DNA from 2 places in the Bradyrhizobium sp. WSM1417 genome. Region 2 is predicted to be linked to the other one. Evidence: riboswitches for the same ligand, from Rfam matches in the RefSeq annotation. Region 2 holds a riboswitch; the other holds the start of a gene.
What was found. A riboswitch is a leader RNA that binds a small molecule or an ion and turns the genes downstream of it on or off. The one in region 2 is predicted to bind cobalamin.
Positions count from the first base shown of each region.

Region 1 (9,454 bases), 2.0 Mb from region 2:
GGTCAATCGCGCAGCGCTGAACGCGGAGTTGAACAAGGCACTGAGCTGCAAGCCTGCTGATAAATGGGAGTCCCAAATGAATTTGGCTGGTGTTCCCGCAGGCTGCGTGCTGACGGTCTCGCAAGTTTTGCAGCAGCCACAGTTGCTCGATCGCCGGTTCGTCGAGGCGCTGGTGCCGGAAGAGGCTGGTGCGCGGCCGTTACGAATCACGCGGCCAGGCTTCCGGCTGAATGAGGAGTTTCCGGTGCCTTCACCAGCTCCAGCACTCGGCGCCGACACTGAGAAATGGCTGAAGCGGCTCGGCTATTCGCATGCAGATGTTGAGAGGCTGGTGTCGAGCCGCGCGGTCGGCACGCCACATCAGGGCGAGACCGATCTTCCGGCAGCTCGCGTGGCCACGAACGGAACGGCATCATGACGCCCAACGGCTTGTAGCGGTTGGCGATCGGCAGGTTGAATGGATGGAGCCGGAAATGAGCGAACAAGAATTGCGACAGCAAGCCGCCCATTGGTGGCGAACCTCGATCTGCGATATCGTGCCCGGTCGCATCGCCTATCGGGGCTATCCGATCGAACAGTTAATCGGCCGGATTTCCTTTCCCGCCATGATTTGGCTGATGTTGCGCGGCGATCTGCCGACGCCCGCGCAGGAGCATTTGCTACAAGCTGCGCTGGTCGCGTCCATCGACCATGGTCCGCACGCGCCCTCCATCGCGATCGCGCAAATGGCGGTGAGCTGCGGCCTGCCCCTGAACGGTGCAATCGCCTCCGCAATCAATACGCTCGATGACGTACATGGCGGAGCAGGAGAGCAGGCAATCGAACTGTACGAAGATGTGTTGCGACGGCGCGATGGGCTGGAGATCGGCGAGGCCGCTTCCGCCGCGATCGACCATTTCACCGCAAGACGCGGCAAATATCTGCCCGGTTTCGGCCACCGGTTTCATCCGGTCGACCCGCGCGCAGCACCGCTATTGGCGCTGGTGGATGCCGCTGCCGACGAGGGCAGCGTCAGCGGCGATTATGCCAGGGCCGCCCGCGCGATCGAGCGCGCGATGCAGCAGCGCAAGGGCAAACTCATTCCGATGAACATTGATGGCGCCACCGCGGTCATTTACGGCGAGCTGGGCTTTGCGCCTGCGCTGGCGCGCGGGGTCTTCTGCCTGTCGCGTGCGGTTGGAATCCTTGCGCATGCGTGGGAGCAGACCGGGCGCAAGGATCGCAACAAGGGACCGATGCCCAAGCAGTTCGGCTACAAATATGAGGGCCAGCCGCGCCGCACATTGGGAGGCGCGTCATGATGTATCTGGACAAGCCGCCTCAGCTGGTCGAGCCTCGCGAGTTCTCCTCGATGCCGGCGCAATTTCGTCGCCCGGATGTTTCCTGGGACTGGGCTGATGCCAACCGCGGGGGTCATCTAGTGGATGGTTTCATCGAGGGGCCGTCGTTCGACAAGTCCGGAAATCTCTACGTCGTCGATACCCCTTCGGCCGCATTTACCGGATTTCACCAGACGGCGCCTGGTCTCTGATCATCGAATATGACGGCTGGCCGAACGGTTTGAAGATCGCACCGGATGGCCGGCTGCCGGTGGCGGACTACATGAAGGCCTCATGGAACTCGATCCGCAGTGCGGCACGATCCGGCCGTTGCTAGGCCACCGCAATGAGCGCAACCCTCCAACCCGATATCCCCGAAACGGCGCACCCGTTCTAAGCCCGGATAGCTATCCGGAGGCAACGCAACCTCAATCATCTGCCAGCCTCGGCACTTCGCCTCCGAATGTACCGCCTCGAGCAAACGCCGACCGTGGCGAGAGCTTCGGAAGTCGCGACAAATCCATGAATCCTGAAGCACGCCGTAGGCTCCGGCTAACTCTCACGGCCTGTACGGCCGAGATGGTGGCGACCCCTACAATCTGCCCGGTGGCTTGTTGCGCGATGACAAAAATGAACCCCTCTTCGGGATCCTGAATCAGGCACAAGGCCGCCTGCTTCGCGCCTTCAAGGCTGAACTCCGGTCCGGGGCCACCTAGTTCAGAAAGAGCTTTTCGACCACTTCTGCAATCGCGTCCTCAGCTCCTGGCACGCCTTTTGCGCAAAGCCGTGCCCCGTGGGACAGACCTTGCGCTTCATCTCCAACACGAACACCCGTAACGTTAGCCCCTCTTGAGGAAATTCATAGCCAGAAAGATACAGAAACCGCAAATGAGAGCAACTATCAAGCTCGGTAGAGAATGGGACTTCCGCACTCGCTATAAGCAGCAGAGCTGAAGAAAGTGCAAGTTGTCGCCGTAAGAGTGATTGCCGATCGTCACTCACAAGCGAGTCCATCAATTAGATCTCGCACCATGATGATCGCAGCACATAGGGCGCACCGGGTCCGCGCACCCGAAGGTGAGATTCCCGACAACCGCGTGCGTCACTCGTACAAAGTTGCGCGAAGCCGGCCAGGTATCATACGCATGCGCCGACAAAATCGTGTGAACAACACCGCGAAAGATTTTGCACGCTAGTGCACCATCTTAAGCTTACCTCGAAGAATCGAGAGATAATGCCAAGCACAGCTTGTTTGGACCTTCGCTCCTCGTTTAAGGGACCATCACGGAACGGGAGTGGTTGCGATGGGGCATGGGCAGGCCGAACTTGTCGGACGAAAACCTGTAATCTTCGGGCACCGTAAGGTGCGGCCGCGAGCGTGCGTGGCGGGCGGAAAGCGGCATCTGCGCGCCTTTCTTCGGGATGTGCTGGAGGGTATGGGGTTTGTTATCAGCGAATGCGGCACTGCTGACGAGTTGTCGCACGTACTCTGCACGGAGTTCCCTGATCTGATCCTGCTCGGCATTGGCTCGGATCGCATCGAGCCTGGACGATTGCTCGAGATACTCGTACGCGAAGAATTTGCGGGCAAAGTGCTGGCGTTCGGCGCCCGCGAGTCGATCGTCATGACGGCAGTGCAGCAGGTGGGGGGCGAATATGGACTTGCTATGCTGCCGCCGCTGAGGACGCCGTTTGCAGCTGAGACGTTGCGCGATCGGGTCGCCATGCTCTTGCCCAGAGAGCCGGCGCCCCGTCCGGCGGTCCATGTCGGAGAAGCCTTACACGCTGGCTGGCTTGAGCTCTGGTATGAGCCGAAGTTTGACGCGTGTACCCTCAGCCGCCGCGGCGCCGAGGCGCTTGTGCGAATGCGGCACCCGACCTGGGGCGTTGTTCCACCAGCCTATTTCATCCCGGAGCCTCACGATCCGCATTTTAGGGAGTTGTCGCAGTTCGTGATCGACCGCGCCATCAGGGATTGGCACTATCTTCTGGAGCACCAAACTTCGATCGATCTCTCCATCAATCTCCCGGCCGCATTCCTGATTGACCCGCAGGGGGTACGTGATCTCTGTCAGCGCATGCCGTCGCACCCGGATTTCGGCGGCTTGACGATTGAAATCGCGAGCAAGGAGGCCATCCAGAACCTAGATCTCCTGATCGAGGTCGCGCGTGAGGTTCGCTTTCACAACATTGGCCTTGCAATCGACAATGTTGGCACCAATTGGCCGCAGCTCATGGGGGTGGAGAAATTCCCGTTCATGAAGTTGAAAGTAGACCGGAAGTTCATCTCTGGTTGCGGAAATGGGGCCCTGAAGCGAACGGTGTGCCGCCATATCGTTGATCTAGCCAAAGAGTACAGTGTGCGCACTGTCGCCGAAGGTGTGGAGAGCGAGGCCGACCTGATTGCTGTGACCGAACTCGGCTTCGACCTTGCGCAGGGCCATCTGTTCGGAAAGGCCATGCCGCTGAAGCAATTTGCACAATCATCCTTCAGCCCTCCTCCACTTCGTCCAAAATAGTTGCACGACAGGTGGCTAAGCACGGCCAGGCAAAGCGGACCAGCGCTCGTCCGCACTGCTGCGCCTACTGTACCAGGCGTGCTGATAGGCGGTCACTTTGCAAAGCCAGTGTCGCTCCTCCCAGCGCAACTTCATTTCTCTCCGAAGCGCCGACGCGGAGCGTTTTGTAGCACAGACTGTTTTTGGCCAGTCTCAGCCAGTTCCGCGGAGATAACGTTGCAGCCATCAGCGAGGTTTGCAAAAAACCTCCGGTCAGGGCGTGTGACCGAAGGTCTGCCGAGATCCGGCGTAGACGCGTTGGCTCGCGGCTTTTAGTCGCGCCGCCGGTTCGGAATCGTCGAGCCTCGGTTGGTCCCGCGCTGCCGTGACAGACAAACCTGGAAGCGCGCACTGGTTGAGTCGCGACTGGCTCTCGTGCAGGGTGCGAGGGCTCGTATAGCTCGAAATTGAGACGGCCTGTTGCTGTCGCAGATGTAACATGGTCTCAGACCCGGGCAGCACAATTGCGCGAATTGCCCAGCATTGAGCGCGTCTGTTTGGCACGGCCCTTGAAGGGGATCGCGAATCGCATCGTTCGCCCAAAGGAGTCGGAAGGTATGGCTTACAAGATCGTCGCTTCGCAATGTACGGTTTGTGGTGCATGTGAGTTCGAGTGTCCCAACGCGGCGATCAGCCTCAAGCGTGACATTTACGTTATCGACGCCAAGAAGTGTACGGAGTGCGAGGGCCATTGCGACACGCCGCAATGCGCGGTCGTCTGTCCGGTGCCTGACACCTGTGTCCCGTCTAAGGCAGCATAGCCAGCCCCGTGTCGAGAAACCTTCATCGCTCGATTTCGCCTCAGATCGTCATAGCCTACCTAGTACGGCTCGCAATGACTTGGGCAACATCGCAGCCAGGCTCGGTAGGTTGGCGCATCGATCCCCGTCCGCATAATGCCGGAAGTCGTGGTCTCCGGATTTCGTTTGATCCGGAGCTAAGAGGGAAGCCGGTGTAATCCCAGCGCTGTCCCCGCAACTGTGAACGGCGAGCCGCTGTCCAACGAAGTCACTGAAGCCATGCGGCTTCGGGAAGGCCGGACAGCAGCGACGACCCGCGAGCCAGGAGACCTGCCTCGACAAGATATCGTCCACGGGCGGGGTGTCCCGGTGGTGCGCCTAGCAGCTGTCGTTCACGCGACATTCGCTGCACGCGTCCGACATGGCCTTTGCCCCCAATCATGGGGTCTAAGTTATGTCTATTCGGTCGCTTCCCGTTGCCACACTGGGGACGTCACGCATCGGCCCACGACGCGAGCTCAAGTTCGCGCTCGAGAGCTACTGGGCGGGAAAGTCCAGCGCAGCCGAGTTCCTCGAGGCGGGAAGTGGACTTCGTGCCGCGAATTGGCACGGCAGAAATCCCGCGGCGCGACCGTCATTCCTTCAAATCACTTCTCGCTCTACGACCATGTGCTCGATACTAGCGTAATGGTCGGTGCCATTCCCGACGTATACGGCTGGACCGACTGTCCTGTGTCGCTCAAGACCATGGCACGTGGCGCTCAGGACGGTGGTCACGCTCAGCATGGGCCTGGCGTAGCCGCGCAGGAGATGACGAAGTGGTTCGATACCAACTACCACTACATGGTGCCGGAATTTCACCAGGATCAAATCTTTAAGTATTCCTCCCGAAAGCCGATCGAGGAGTATGAGGAGGCAAAAAGTCTCGGCTAGCAGACGCGCCCCGTCCTGGTTGGCCCAGTCACTTTCCTGAAGCTCGGCAAAAGCTCAAATCCAGCATTCAATCCGTTGTCGTTGCTTGATCGACTCTTCCCAGTCTATGTCGATGTTCTCCGCGAACTAGCCTCGCGCGGTGCTGAATGGGTTCAGCTCGATGAGCAATCCCTAGTGATGGACCTGGATGAGGCATCTCGGGCGGCTGTCCGCCGGGCCTATGCTCATTTCGCAAAGGCCGTGCCGGCGCTTAAAATCATGCTGGCCACTTATTTCGGGGCTATCGGCGACAATCTTGAAACAACCTTGGCCTTGCCCGTTGCCGGGCTTGATGTGGACCTGGTTCGGGCGCCCGACCAGTTGGACACAATTGTCGCCACAGCTCCTAGAGATCTCGTGGTCTCGCTAGGCGTCGTCGATGGTCGCAACGTGTGGCGCTCCAATCTTCCGCCGCTGCTCCGCCAACTTGCCCCTCTGGTCCAAAACCTGGGTAGGGACCGTGTTCAGGTTGCTCCCTCCTGCTCGCTGCTTCATGTTCCGATCGACATTGAGCTAGAGACCGATCTCGATCCCAATGTGAAGACGTAGCTGGCGTTCTCAGTTCAGAAGATCAAGGAACTTTCGTGCCGATCAGGTGACATATTCCATAGTCATTAACGCTGTACGCGAACCGCAGCCCGACTGTTTCATTTATCCATCGCGTGGATGTGTGCCATCATAACAATCAATTTTACCGCCCTTACGGAATGTCATACGAAAATTGGCGCTTTGGCACGATGCTCGGGAAAGATAATCGAGCGCTGTTGGTGCTTGGGGATGCTGCTGCGCCAAGCAAACGGCGGCTTGAGTTTCAGGGCACGGCACCGAAACCGGTTGCGCGAAGGATCCCAGCTTGAGCAAGGCACTGCCTTGCCAACCGGACAGCGGGCGAGTGGTGGTCAAGTCCTGAGATTTCCCACAGGAGTGGAAGGCAAGAGGCTCCAGATTTCGCGCGGAGCGATCTCCGCTCCTCGTTGTTTGACGGCGAATGCCCTCGCCGTAAATCGATCGCCGGTAGTCCTCCCTACCGACGAAAGCTGGTGCGATTCATAAAGCAGCGTCGCTCCGGCGTGACTTTCGCCCGGCCTCCCGAGGAGGCCGGGCGTTTTTTTAGTGCACGAGATCGGTCAGGGTCGTTGCACCGCATCTGGAGGCCAACGCATGGGGCCGGTGCGTTAACCTATTTGTCTATAGAAGGCTCTGGTGTGGTGTTCGTACGCGTGGGTAGTATCGGATACTCGATCTTAGGCAGCCGCCGGGTCAGCGAATTTAGAAACGCTACGATATCGTTCTCTTCCTCATCGCTAAGCTTGGCGCCGAGCTGGAATTCACTCATCAGGCAACAGCTTGCTTCAGATTCCAAACCTGACCCGAATGGAAGTAAGGGGCTCGCAAGGCGACGTTCCGCAACGGCGCCGCGCGGAAGACATATTCGTCGGCGGCCGCCTTGGTGACCGCGAACCGGCCCCGTCGGCGTCCGGAAGCACCCTTGGGTCCGGCTTTTTCATCGCGCCGAATGGGAAATAGGCCTGTCCACCGACATTAATTCCATTGTGGCAGGTGGAGCACCCCTTCTCCATAAACAGCGCCAAGCCTGACTTCTCCTGATCGTTGAGAGCATGTGTATTGCCCCCCAGATACTGATCGAATGGGGCCGCAGGCGTAATGAGAGTTGCTTCAAAAGCCTCGATTGCCTTTGCAAAGTTTTCGAAGGTGACCCGGTCTCGCTTCGTTCGGGAAAGCGTTTTTGAACAAGTCGACATAGCTTGCCATTGAGTTCAAGGTGTCGAGCACATGATCCGGAGTCGCATTAATTTCGGCACTCGCCTGCACAGGGCCGGTGGCTTGCGCCTTGAGGTCCACGGCGCGTCCGTCCCAGAATTGCGCCGTATTGAACACTGCATTGTAGAGGGTGGGGGCCCGACGTAGGCCGACCTTCCAGCCGTGACCGACGGAGGTCGGACCGGCATCGACTCCGCCGGTGGCGAGATTGTGGCACGTATTGCAGCTGATGATCTCGCTTGCCGATAGCCGCGGATCGAAGAACAGCATCTTGCCAAGCTGAATCTTTTCATGCGTGATTGGATTGTTCTTTACCTCAGGAACGACTGAGGAATCGGATGGAAGATCTCCTTGGCGGTTCTCATCAGATCATCGTCGGCGTTAGCTCCTGACGACATCAGCAGCCCGATCGCCAAAACAGATGCTTCAGCTAAAGCCGAAGCTCCCGGATCGATTTGTTCATACCCCCGCCTCATCAGTTCTGATTGTTAATCAAGGAAACAGTCGAAAGCGATGCGAGCCCCCGTTCCCTCGACGGGCCGGCGCAGCATGCACCGGATCTTCTGACGCGAGGCTGCATCAAGCTGTGCCTTTCGAGGTGCTCGCTGCCGGCGTTCGTCCACGAAGCTTTCGGCCCATATTTGATTGGCGAGTTCGCTTTGAGCTAGATCACGGCGGTCGTGTTGGTAGATCAGACTAATCTTGCTGGTCGATCTGACAACAACAGGTGTACCGCAAAAGGGTAAGCTGTCCGGTGGCCGCATCGGTGCTCCATCAAGCGATTGGGTGCCCAATACGCTCCCGCAAAGCTGATGTATCCGTCTTACACCGCTGTCGCACTCAGCGCTTACGGTGTTACTGGGCAATAGCAACTGGGATGCCAGTTGCATCTGACATGCAAGCTACTGATTTCGGTGACGAGTCCGGGCGAACAAACAAAGTCGGATGTCCTGGTTTGATGACTACATTCAGTGTCCCAGATGCGACAAGCTCCAGTCCCGGCTGAAACTTTTGTGATGAGATCAAATTGCCAGCTTGCGGGCCGCACGCGGGTCGGCAGGTAATAAGATCTGCGCACGAGACACTGAGCCGAGGCGCCCAGCGCTTCGCGTCGCTCACGATTCGCCGAGCCCTGCCGACTAAAGTCTCTCCGACTGATGTCCGGCCGCTCTGGCGCGCCGCCGCCGCAAAATCCCGCTCGTTTGTAACAGACGAGCCCCGAGTCTGAACATGGCCTGTCTTCAATCCCACCTGAAGTTCGCTGGCATGGCAATTGCTGATCTCAAATCTGAAAGGCGCGGTTGCCCAGAGTTGGGCGGTGCGACCGTCCGATTACTCCTACTCCCATTCGACACCAGCTTGAATGGGCGGCCTGATACCTGATCTGGCCGGGTGTTGGTTGGAATAAGATAGCTATTCGGCCGACTCGCGGACGAACGGCAGCTTTTGAAATCCTGCGCGTTGATGGCAAAAAAGCTGAATTTCTGCAGAAGGAGTCATCACTTCGTGCTCTTGCGTTGAAAGACTGCGATACAAAGAGAACGTGCTGGGACGAAATCGTGACATCGTGTCCGCAGATTGCCAGGTCGTGAGATCTCATCGGCGTCTTACGACAGGACGTGATTGACCATTGTCCATGGCTGGTTCAAGTTGGATACCGTATCCATGATGGCTTCGATTGACGATCGCTTGTATGAGATCAGATACGTGCGGAATGACATTTGGCGCTGTCGCAGACGGCTTCAAAGCGAGCTAAGTGATCTCGAGCGTAAGATCCTCGAAGAGCGTCTGCTTGAACGTCAGTCTGCCTTTGAACGGCTCCTAGCGACCACGTTTCCTTTTACATTGACACTGAAGCGAAATTCGGGACCTGTGCCGCGGGTCATGGAAGCGGAAATGGCATCCGCCCACAGAACGCCTGCGCCTGCGTCAGGAGCGTAGCGCTCCGACGCCGCGGCTCGTCGCACCCCTCATGGCTGCCGCTGAGCTGAAAGGCATCGGTCCATAGCGTTAGTTCACCGACGTGCTGTCTGCGCGCCGTGAGCGCCGCAGTGAAATGGTTCGGGCACCCATCCAGGGGCCA
Region 1 covers NZ_KI911783.1:1,927,748-1,937,201, forward strand. The annotation lists gene BRA1417_RS0109320 (CaiB/BaiF CoA-transferase family protein) at 1-418, shown strand, start outside; gene BRA1417_RS0109325 (citryl-CoA lyase) at 474-1,301, shown strand; gene BRA1417_RS46155 (hypothetical protein) at 1,298-1,531, shown strand; gene BRA1417_RS0109335 (EAL domain-containing protein) at 2,624-3,838, shown strand; gene BRA1417_RS42305 (4Fe-4S binding protein) at 4,435-4,638, shown strand; cobalamin riboswitch at 4,770-4,970, shown strand; partial or broken gene BRA1417_RS39740 (hypothetical protein) at 5,072-6,138, shown strand; gene BRA1417_RS46160 (cytochrome c peroxidase) at 6,942-7,352, opposite strand; gene BRA1417_RS46165 (cytochrome-c peroxidase) at 7,267-7,641, opposite strand.
Region 1: it holds a riboswitch for cobalamin, as region 2 does, so the genes downstream of both, BRA1417_RS39740 (hypothetical protein) here and BRA1417_RS0118655 (DUF1636 domain-containing protein) in region 2, are expected to answer to the same signal.

Region 2 (9,454 bases):
TCCCGGCAACGTCCCGAAAGCTGCGCGCCAGCGCATTGTCAGGCACTATGCCAAGGCCGACCTCGTTGGTCACGAAGACGACGGGACTCTTAAGGCGGGGCATGGCGCCGGCAAGCTCCTCGATCTCGCGTTCCCAGTCGCGCTCCGCATACATCAGGTTGGAGAGCCACAGCGTCAGGCAATCGACGAGCCGCGCGCCGCCGCCGTCGGTGGCGAGCAGCGCGGGCACGAGATCGAGCGGCACTTCGCGTTCGATCCAGTCGGTTCCGCGGCGCGCGCGATGTCTGGCGATACGCGCCTCCATTTCGGCATCGAGAGCCTCGGCCGTCGCGAGATAGACCGGCTGCCCGGGAAAGGCGCGCGTGCGCATTTCCGCGCGCTTGCTCTTGCCCGAACGTGCTCCGCCGGTGATCAAAATGACGGCCATGAAGTCTCCTGTCGGCCTGCACTAATCACCAAACGCGGCCAAAAACAAAGCCGAAATCCGCCAATGAGGGGCTTGCGCTCCGGCCACCCTTTGCGCAACAGGGGCAGGACAGGAGGCGGGCGTGGGTTTTGCGGGCGCGATGGCGGTGGCGATGGTGGTGGATGCCCTGTTGGGCTGGCCGCCGTGGTTGTTCGCGCGGATCGGCCATCCCGTCACCTGGTTGGGGCGGCTGATTTCTGCCATCGACACTGCCTGGAATCGACCGTCTGATCCGCCGGCATTTCGCCGTGCCGCTGGTCTCGCCGGAGCGCTCACGGTGATCGGGCTCTCGGTCGCGCTCGGCTGGGCGCTACAGTCCCTGCTTCCCTTGGGGTGGGTCCAGATCGTGCTGGTCGGTGTGCTGGCCTGGCCGCTGGTCGCCTTGCGCTCCTTGCACGACCACGTTGCTGCCGTCGCAAATCCGATGCGAGCGGGTGACATCGCCGCCGCCCGAGACGCGGTCTCGCGCATCGTCGGCCGCGATCCCGCCGCGCTCGATGAGGCCGGGATCGCGCGCGCGGCGATCGAGAGCCTCGCCGAGAATGCGTCCGACGGCATCGTCGCACCGGTGTTCTGGGGCGCGCTGTTCGGTCTGCCCGGCATTTTGGGCTACAAGGCGATCAACACGCTGGACTCCATGATCGGCCATCGCTCCGAACGCCACGAAGCCTTCGGCTGGGCCGCGGCGCGCATCGACGATGTCGCCAATTTCATTCCGGCGCGGCTGACCGGATTTCTGTTCGTGCTGCTGGCGCCCCAGCGATCAGAGGCGCTGTCGTGCATGACGCGGGACGCACGCCGACATCGATCGCCCAATGCCGGCTGGCCGGAAGCGGCTATGGCCGGCGCGCTTGGCGTGCGGCTCAGCGGTCCGCGGATCTATCACGGCAGCACCACCAACGAGCCCTGGCTGAATGAAGGGGCGCGCGATCCGCTTGCCGCCGACATCGATCGGGGATTGACGGTTTACCGCCGCGCCATGCTGCTGCTCGCCGCTGTCCTTGCGATCCTGGCCTTCGCGTGAAAGAACAGCGCATGCGCGAGCACGGTGGAAATCTCGATCAGGCCCAGCAGCGTTTCGGCGGTCGCGCGGAGGACTGGATCGATCTGTCGACCGGGATCAACCGCCTGCCTTATCCCGTGGGCGAGGTGAGCTCGCGCGCGTGGAGCGCGTTGCCGTCGCGCGCCGAGATCGAGGCTCTGCATCAGGCGGCGCGGCACGCTTACCGCACGAGCGCGGCGGTCGTTGCGCTTGGCGGCGCACAGGCCGCAATTCAATTGCTGCCGCAACTCGCACCACCCCGCCGCGCGCGCATCCTCGCGCCGACCTACAACGAATATGCCGCGGTCCTCTCGGCCGCGGGCTGGGAGGTCCAGGAGGTCGGGGAGCTCGACGCGCTGGTCGGCGCCGAGCTCGCCGTCGTCGTCAATCCCAACAATCCCGATGGCCGATGTCATACGCCAAAGGATTTGCTGGCGCTGCTGCCGCTCGTCGGCCGTCTCGTCGTCGACGAAAGTTTTGCCGATGTGGCCCCGCAGCTATCGCTTGCATCCGAGGATCGGCCGGGGCTGCTGATTTTGCGCTCCTTCGGAAAGTTCTACGGCCTTGCCGGCCTGCGGCTCGGCTTCGCGCTCGGCAATTCGTCCGACATCGCCAGGATCGCATCGATGTCGGGGCCTTGGCCGGTCTCGGGAGCGGCAATCGCGATCGGTTGCCGCGCTCTGCATGACGATGCCTGGGCCGAAGCAACGTCCGCACGGCTCGCGCGAGACTGCGGTCGCCTCGACGGCATGGTGCAGTCGCAAGGCTGGACGGTCATTGGCGGGACGCAGCTGTTTCGCCTCTACGCGACGCCTGACGCGCTCGCCGCACAGGAGAAGCTGGCGAGTCGCCACATCTGGTCGCGCGTGTTCGCGCGAGAGCCGACATGGCTGCGCCTCGGGCTTCCGGGCGGCGACTCCGAATGGACGCGCCTGACTGAGGTTCTAGCGCGCTAGCGCGAGCAGGCCTTCGACGTCGAGATGGGCTTCGATGTGATCGGCGAGCGCATCGAGCGCGCTCTCGACCCTGGCGGAATAGGGCTCGTCGCCGGCGGGAATGTCGAGCTTCGCCAAAAACGCCTTGCGGAAAACATCCGACGTGAACAGGCCGTGCAGATAACTGCCCTGCACGCGTCCGTCGCGCGAGATCGCGCCTTCCGGTTCGCCGTTCAGCCTTGCGAATGGCCGCGCGCGATCCGGACCATCGGTGCGGCCGATGTGGATTTCATAAGCCTCGATCGGCTGATCCGTCGCGGCATGCACGGCCGCGACACGCGTCAGCGTCTTCTGCGGGCTCATCACCGTCTCGACGTCCAGAAGTCCGAGACCCGGTGTGTCGCCGGCGGGGCCTTCGATCCCATCGGGATCCGTGACGCTGCGTCCGAGCATCTGATAGCCGCCGCAGAGGCCGAGCACATGGCCGCCTCTGCGGTGATGCGCCAGGAGATCGATGTCCCAGCCTTGCGCGCGCAGGAAGGCGAGATCGCCGCAAGTGGATTTCGAGCCGGGGATGATGACGAGCCTGACGTCGCCGGGAATGGCCTCGCCCGGCCGCACCATCACGAGATCGACGCCGGGCTCGAGCTTGAGCGGATCGAGATCATCGAAATTGGCAATCCGCGACAGCGCGAGACAGGCGATCTTGCATTGGCCCGGCTTGCGCGCATCGCTCAGGCCCAGCGCATCCTCAGCTGGCAACTCGCCGGCGCGCGCGAACCAGGGCAGCACGCCAAAGCCGCGCCATGCGGTCTTTTCTTCGATCAGTCTGTAGCCGTCGTCGAACAATGTCGGATCGCCGCGGAACTTGTTGATGACAAAACCCTGGATCATCGCGGCATCATCCGGGTCGATCACCGTCTTGATGCCGACGAGTTGCGCGATGACACCGCCGCGGTCGATGTCGCCGACCAGCACGACCGGCACATCGGCCTTGCGCGCAAAACCCATATTGGCGATGTCGGCCTTGCGCAGGTTCACCTCGGCCGGGCTGCCGGCGCCTTCCACCAGCACGAGATCGGCGCGCGCCTTCAGCCGCTCGAAGCTCTCCAGCACGGCGCCCATCAATGATGGCTTCATCGCCGCATATTCACGCGCACGCGCGGTCGCGATGCGTTTTCCCTGCACGATCACCTGCGCGCCGACATCGGTCTCGGGCTTGAGCAGCACCGGGTTCATGTCGGTGTGCGGCTCGACGCCGGCGGCGAGCGCCTGGAGCGCCTGGGCGCGGCCGATCTCGCCGCCGTCGACCGTGACGGCCGCATTGTTCGACATGTTCTGCGGCTTGAACGGGAGCACGCGCAGGCCGCGTCGCACAAAGGCGCGCGCGAGGCCGGCGACGATGAGCGATTTGCCCACGTCCGAGCCGGCGCCCTGGATCATCAATGCGCGCGCCATCGCGAGCTTCTTAGAACTCGACGCCGGCTTGCGCCTTGATGCCGGAGCGGAAGGGATGCTTGACCAGCGTCATCTCGGTGACGAGATCGGCGATCTCGATCAGCTCGTCCTTGGCGTTGCGTCCGGTGAGCACGACATGCGTCATCGGCGGCTTCTGCGTCGTGAGGAATTCGACAACCTCCGCGATGTCGAGATAGTCGTAGCGCAGCGCGATGTTGATCTCATCGAGCACGACCATGCGGAGATTCTGGTCGAGGATCAGCTCCTTGGCTTTCTCCCAGCCGGCGCGCGCGGCGGCGATGTCGCGGGCGCGGTCCTGCGTCTCCCAGGTAAAACCTTCGCCCATGGCGTGGAACTGGCAGAGGTCGCCGAAATGGCCGGTGAGCATGCGGCGCTCGCCGGTGTCCCAGGCGCCCTTGATGAACTGCACGACCGCGCAGGGGAAGCCATGGGCGACGCAGCGGACGATCATGCCGAAGGCGGAGGAGGACTTGCCCTTGCCGGCGCCGGTGTGGACGATGATGAGGCCCTTTTCGCCGCTCTTGGTCGCCATGATCTTGTCGCGGGCGACCTTCTTCTTCGCCATTTTCGAGGCGTGGCGGGCGTCGGTTTCGTCGGCCGTCTGGGTATCCGGTTCTGACGTCATCGGACGGGGTCCTTCGGCTTGACAAGAGGCGGTCGGGGGCAAATGGTGGCCCGGCGTTGGTTCCTGTCCTACGACAGGCGAAGAGGGAATGCGATAGGGCCCGAATCGGCAAGATTTGGTTCCAAAATGCAGCCGCCCCCGCGACCGTGACCGGAGAGATGCCCGAAGCCACTGATCCCCATGGGATCGGGAAGGCGGGGATCGAAGGGGAAACCCTGCTCCGGAAGCCGGGAGACCTGCCAGCGCGGACGATTTTGGACCGGCGGACGGGGTGTTCCGCGACGGGGAAACGGGCCTTCGCAAGAACGGTTCGTGGGCCTCTTCGCTTCCCGCTGTTTATTCTGGAAGAAGCGATGACCGTCACACTTCATGTCTGCATCACCTGCCGCGCCGGCGAGACGCTTGGCGAGGGCGAGACGACGCCCGGCAAGCGCCTGCATGGTGCGATCCTCGAGGCCGGCGTGCCCGACGGCGTCAGCGTGGTTCCCGTCGAATGCCTGTCTGCATGCAACCAGGGTTGCTCGGTCGCGCTCAGCGCGCCCGGCCGCTGGTCCTATGTCTATGGTCGCCTCTCGGATGCGCATGCGAGCGACGTGGTCGCGGGCGCCGCGGCCTATGCGGCCGCGCCCGATGGCCTCGTGCCCTGGCGCAGCCGCCCGGAGATCTTCCGCAAGCAATCGCTTGCCCGCATTCCCCCCATTCCCCCCATTCTCCCCTTGGCCGTCGTGCCGGAGCCCGCCGAATGAATTCGCTCGCAAAGGTCCCGGTCACGGTCGTCACGGGGTTTCTCGGCTCCGGCAAGACCACGCTGATCCAGCATCTGCTTGCCAACGCCAACGGCAAGAAGCTCGCGGTGCTCGTCAACGAGTTCGGCAGCGAGGGCGTCGATGGCGAGATTCTGAAATCCTGCGCCGATGCGAATTGCCCGGAAGAGAACATCATCGAGCTCGCCAATGGCTGCATCTGCTGCACCGTCGCTGACGATTTCATTCCGACCATGGAGAAGCTGCTGTCGCGGCCGGTGCGACCCGATCATATCCTGATCGAGACCTCGGGCCTGGCGCTGCCCAAGCCTTTGCTGAAGGCGTTCGACTGGCCGGAGATTCGTTCGCGCATCACGGTCGACGGCGTGATCGCGTTGGCCGACGCCGAAGCTGTCGCCGCCGGCCGTTTCGCGCCCGACCCTGACGCCGTCGAAGCGCAGCGCGCGGCGGACGGGAATCTCGATCACGAGACCCCGCTGTCGGAAGTGTTCGAGGACCAGATCGCCTGCGCCGACATCGTGCTGCTGACCAAGGCCGATCTTGCGGGTGCGGCAGGGCTCGAAGCAGCCAAAGCGGCGATCACCGCCGAGATGTCGCGCCGCGTGCCGATGCTGGCGATTACCGACGGCGCGATCGATGCGCGCCTCATCCTCGGTCTCGGAGCTGCCGCCGAGAACGATCTCGCCGCGCGTCCCTCGCATCACGACGGCGAGGAGGATCACGAGCACGACGATTTTGCGTCCGTCGTGATCGATCTTCCTGAAGTCACCGATATCGACGCGCTGGTTGCATCCGTTCAGCGTCTGGCGCGCGAGCAGAATGTGCTGCGCATCAAGGGTTACATCGCGATGGAAGGCAAGCCGATGCGTCTCTTGCTGCAAGCGGTCGGCGAGCGCGTGCGGCACCAGTTCGACAAGCCCTGGGGCGCGGGTGCGAGGCGATCAAAGCTGGTGGTGATCGGCGAGCACGGAAACATTGATGAAGCCGCGATTAAGGCGGGACTCGGTATCTGATGCACGTCGTCTTCCGCGAGAGCCGCGGTCTCGAGGAGACCGCGATACCAAGGGACATCGGCCAGGATCCGGCCGATCTCGTGGTGCTCTCGTATTCGGATTCCGATCTTGCCGCCTTCGCGGCCGGCTGGCGCCGTGGCCGCGACAGCCTGCCGTCGCTACGGCTCGTCAATCTCGCCGAACTCCGTCACCCGCTCTCGGTCGACACCTATATCGAACGCACTCTTGCGCACGCGCGCGGCATCTTGGTTCGCCTGATCGGTGGCGAGTCTTACTGGTCGTATGGACTTGCGGCCCTGCAACAGCTCGCCAAGGAGCGCGGCATCGTGCTGGCCGTGCTGCCGGCCGACGGCCGCGACGACACGCGGCTCGATGCGTATTCGACCCTGCCGGTCTCGACATTGCGTCGGCTCAAGGTGCTCTGCGACACCGGCGGCCCCGTCGCATCGCAAGCCGCAATCGCGCAGCTTGCATTGGCCTCGGGCCTCTATGCGGGACCTGTTATCGGGGAGATGACCGTCCCCGAGATGGGCTTTTACGATCGGGCGCGCGGTGTCATTGCCGCGCCGGCGTCGGGTGAGGGCAGGCCGCGCGCGCTCGTGGCCTTCTATCGCTCCTATCTCACCGCTGCCGACACTGGCCCGGTCGATGCCCTGATCGCCGCATTGCGCGAGAAGAGGTTCGACGCGCATGGTGTGTTCGTCACCTCGCTGAAAGCCGCGGGAGTTGCGGATTGGTTGCGCGAGTATCTGGCGCAAAATCCTCCGGCCGCGATCGTCAATGCGACGGCGTTCTCGGCGATGGGCGACGACGGCACGACGCCGTTCGACGCCGCATCCTGCCCGGTGTTCCAGGTCGCGCTCTCCACGGCACGCCGCGAGGACTGGGCGAGTTCGCTCCGCGGCCTCTCGCCCGGCGACCTCGCGATGCATGTGGTGCTGCCCGAGGTCGACGGCCGCCTGTTTGCGGGCGTGGTGAGCTTCAAATCGGCGGCGATGCGCGATCCCGATTTGCAATTTTCGCACCTGGCACACAGGCCCGACGAGGAGCGCGTGAACGCCGTGGCCGCGCGCGTTGCGGCCTGGCGTCGCCTTGCGGAGAAGCCGGCCGCCGAAAAGCGGATGGCGCTCGTGCTCTCCAACTATCCGGGCCGCCCGCATCAGATCGCGCATGCGGTCGGTCTCGATGCCCTGGCCTCGGTCGATGCCTTGGTGTCCGACCTCGCGGAGGCTGGCTTCGATGTCGATCCGGTCCATGCGCTCGGCGAAACGCTGCTCAAGCAGACCTTGAGCTGGAGCGTTGCCGACTACCGCGCTGCGCTCTCGCGGCTTCCGCAAGTCTTGCAGGATGATCTCGCGCAAGCCTGGGGCGCGCCGGAGACTGATCCGGGTTGTCGCGATGGCGCGTTCCATTTCGCCGCGATTCAATGCGGCCGGTCGATCATCGCGGTTCAGCCGGAGCGTGGCGATGCGACCGCGCGCGATGCCGAGTATCACGATCTCGCCCGCACGCCGCGCCATGCCTATGTCGCGTTCTATCTCTGGCTCCGAGGGCAGGGCTGTGATGCCGTCGTGCATATAGGCGCGCATGGCACGCTGGAATGGCTGCCCGGAAAATCCGTGGCGCTGTCGCAGGCGTGCTGGCCGGAAGCCCTCATCGGCGATCTGCCCGTCATTTATCCCTTCATCGTCAACGATCCCGGCGAGGCCGCGCAGGCCAAGCGGCGCCTGGGTGCCGTCACGATTGGCCATCTGCCGCCGCAACTCGCGGCATCAGCGGTGCCGGACGGGCTGCGCAGGCTTGAACAGCTCCTCGACGAGTACTCGACGGCCGATGGCCTCGATCCCGCCCGCCGCCAGCGCCTGATCGCCGCGATCCGTGACGAGGCGCGTGCGGCTGGCCTCGAAGACGATCTTGGTCTGGATGCAGCGGCCGCACCGGCCGAAGCGATCCCGCGGATCGACCGCTTCGTCTGCGATCTCAAGGAAAGCCAGTTCGGCGACGGCCTCCACGTGTTCGGCCGCGGCGCCTGCGGCGACGCGGAACGCGACGCCTTGCGGGCCGCGCTTGCAGGACAGCGCGTCGCGCCGGGGCCGTCAGGCTCACCCTATCGCGGCCGCCAGGACGTGCTGCCTACGGGACGCAATCTCTTTGCCGTCGATCCGCGTGCGGTGCCGACGCCGTCGGCGCATGCGCAAGGCATCAAGCTCGCGGAAGAGCTGCTGCGCCGCCATTTGCAGGATCACGGCGACTGGCCGAAAGGACTCGTGGTTGATCTCTGGGGCTCGGCGACGATGCGCACCGCAGGCGAGGAGTTTGCCATGGCGCTGCATCTGGCCGGCCTCGCACCGCGCTGGGATCATGCGTCCGGCCGTGTCACCGGCTACGACATCATCGCGCCTGCCGAGCTTGGCCGGCCCCGCATCGACGTCACGCTGCGGGTCTCGGGCCTGTTTCGCGACGTCTTCTCGGGCCTTGCGCAATTGTTCGAAGCGGCAGCCGAGGCGCTGTCGGCCCGCGAGGACGAGGGCGACGAAAATCCCTATCGCCATCGCACATCGCGCGTGTTCGCGCCGCGTCCCGGACAATACGGCGTGGGTCTCTCGGCAATCCCGGACGCCTTCACGCCCGAGACGCGCGACGCCGCCGGCGAAGCCTGGCTCTCGGCATCGTCATGGGCGTTCTCGGCCGACGGCGAGATCACGCTCGATCGTGCCGGTATCGAGAAGCGGCTCGCATCCGCCGATGCTTTCGTGCACGTGCAGGATTTGCCTGAAACCGATCTTCTGCTCGCGGCCGACTATGCCGCGCATGAGGCCGGCATTGCGGCTGCCGCAGCCCATCTCGGCGCGGCAGGACCATCGCTCTATCATCTCGATGCGACGCGCCCCGAGCAGCCGCACGCGCGTACGCTGACCGAGGAAATCTCCCGTGTCGTCCGCGCACGCGCGGCCAATCCGGCCTGGATCGCCGGCATGATGTGCCACGGTTTTCGCGGGGCGGCCGAGATCACCGCGACGCTCGAGCATATGGCCGCCTTCGCGCATCTGGCCGGCGCCGTGCCGCCGCATCTGTTCGACCTGTACTACGATGCGACGCTCGGCGATGACGACGTCCGCGCCTTCATGGC
Region 2 covers NZ_KI911783.1:3,910,289-3,919,742, forward strand. The annotation lists gene cobU (bifunctional adenosylcobinamide kinase/adenosylcobinamide-phosphate guanylyltransferase) at 1-427, opposite strand, end outside; gene cbiB (adenosylcobinamide-phosphate synthase CbiB) at 549-1,490, shown strand; gene cobD (threonine-phosphate decarboxylase CobD) at 1,502-2,464, shown strand; gene BRA1417_RS0118645 (cobyric acid synthase) at 2,453-3,901, opposite strand; gene cobO (cob(I)yrinic acid a,c-diamide adenosyltransferase) at 3,912-4,547, opposite strand; cobalamin riboswitch at 4,588-4,806, shown strand; gene BRA1417_RS0118655 (DUF1636 domain-containing protein) at 4,901-5,293, shown strand; gene cobW (cobalamin biosynthesis protein CobW) at 5,290-6,324, shown strand; gene cobN (cobaltochelatase subunit CobN) at 6,324-9,454, shown strand, end outside.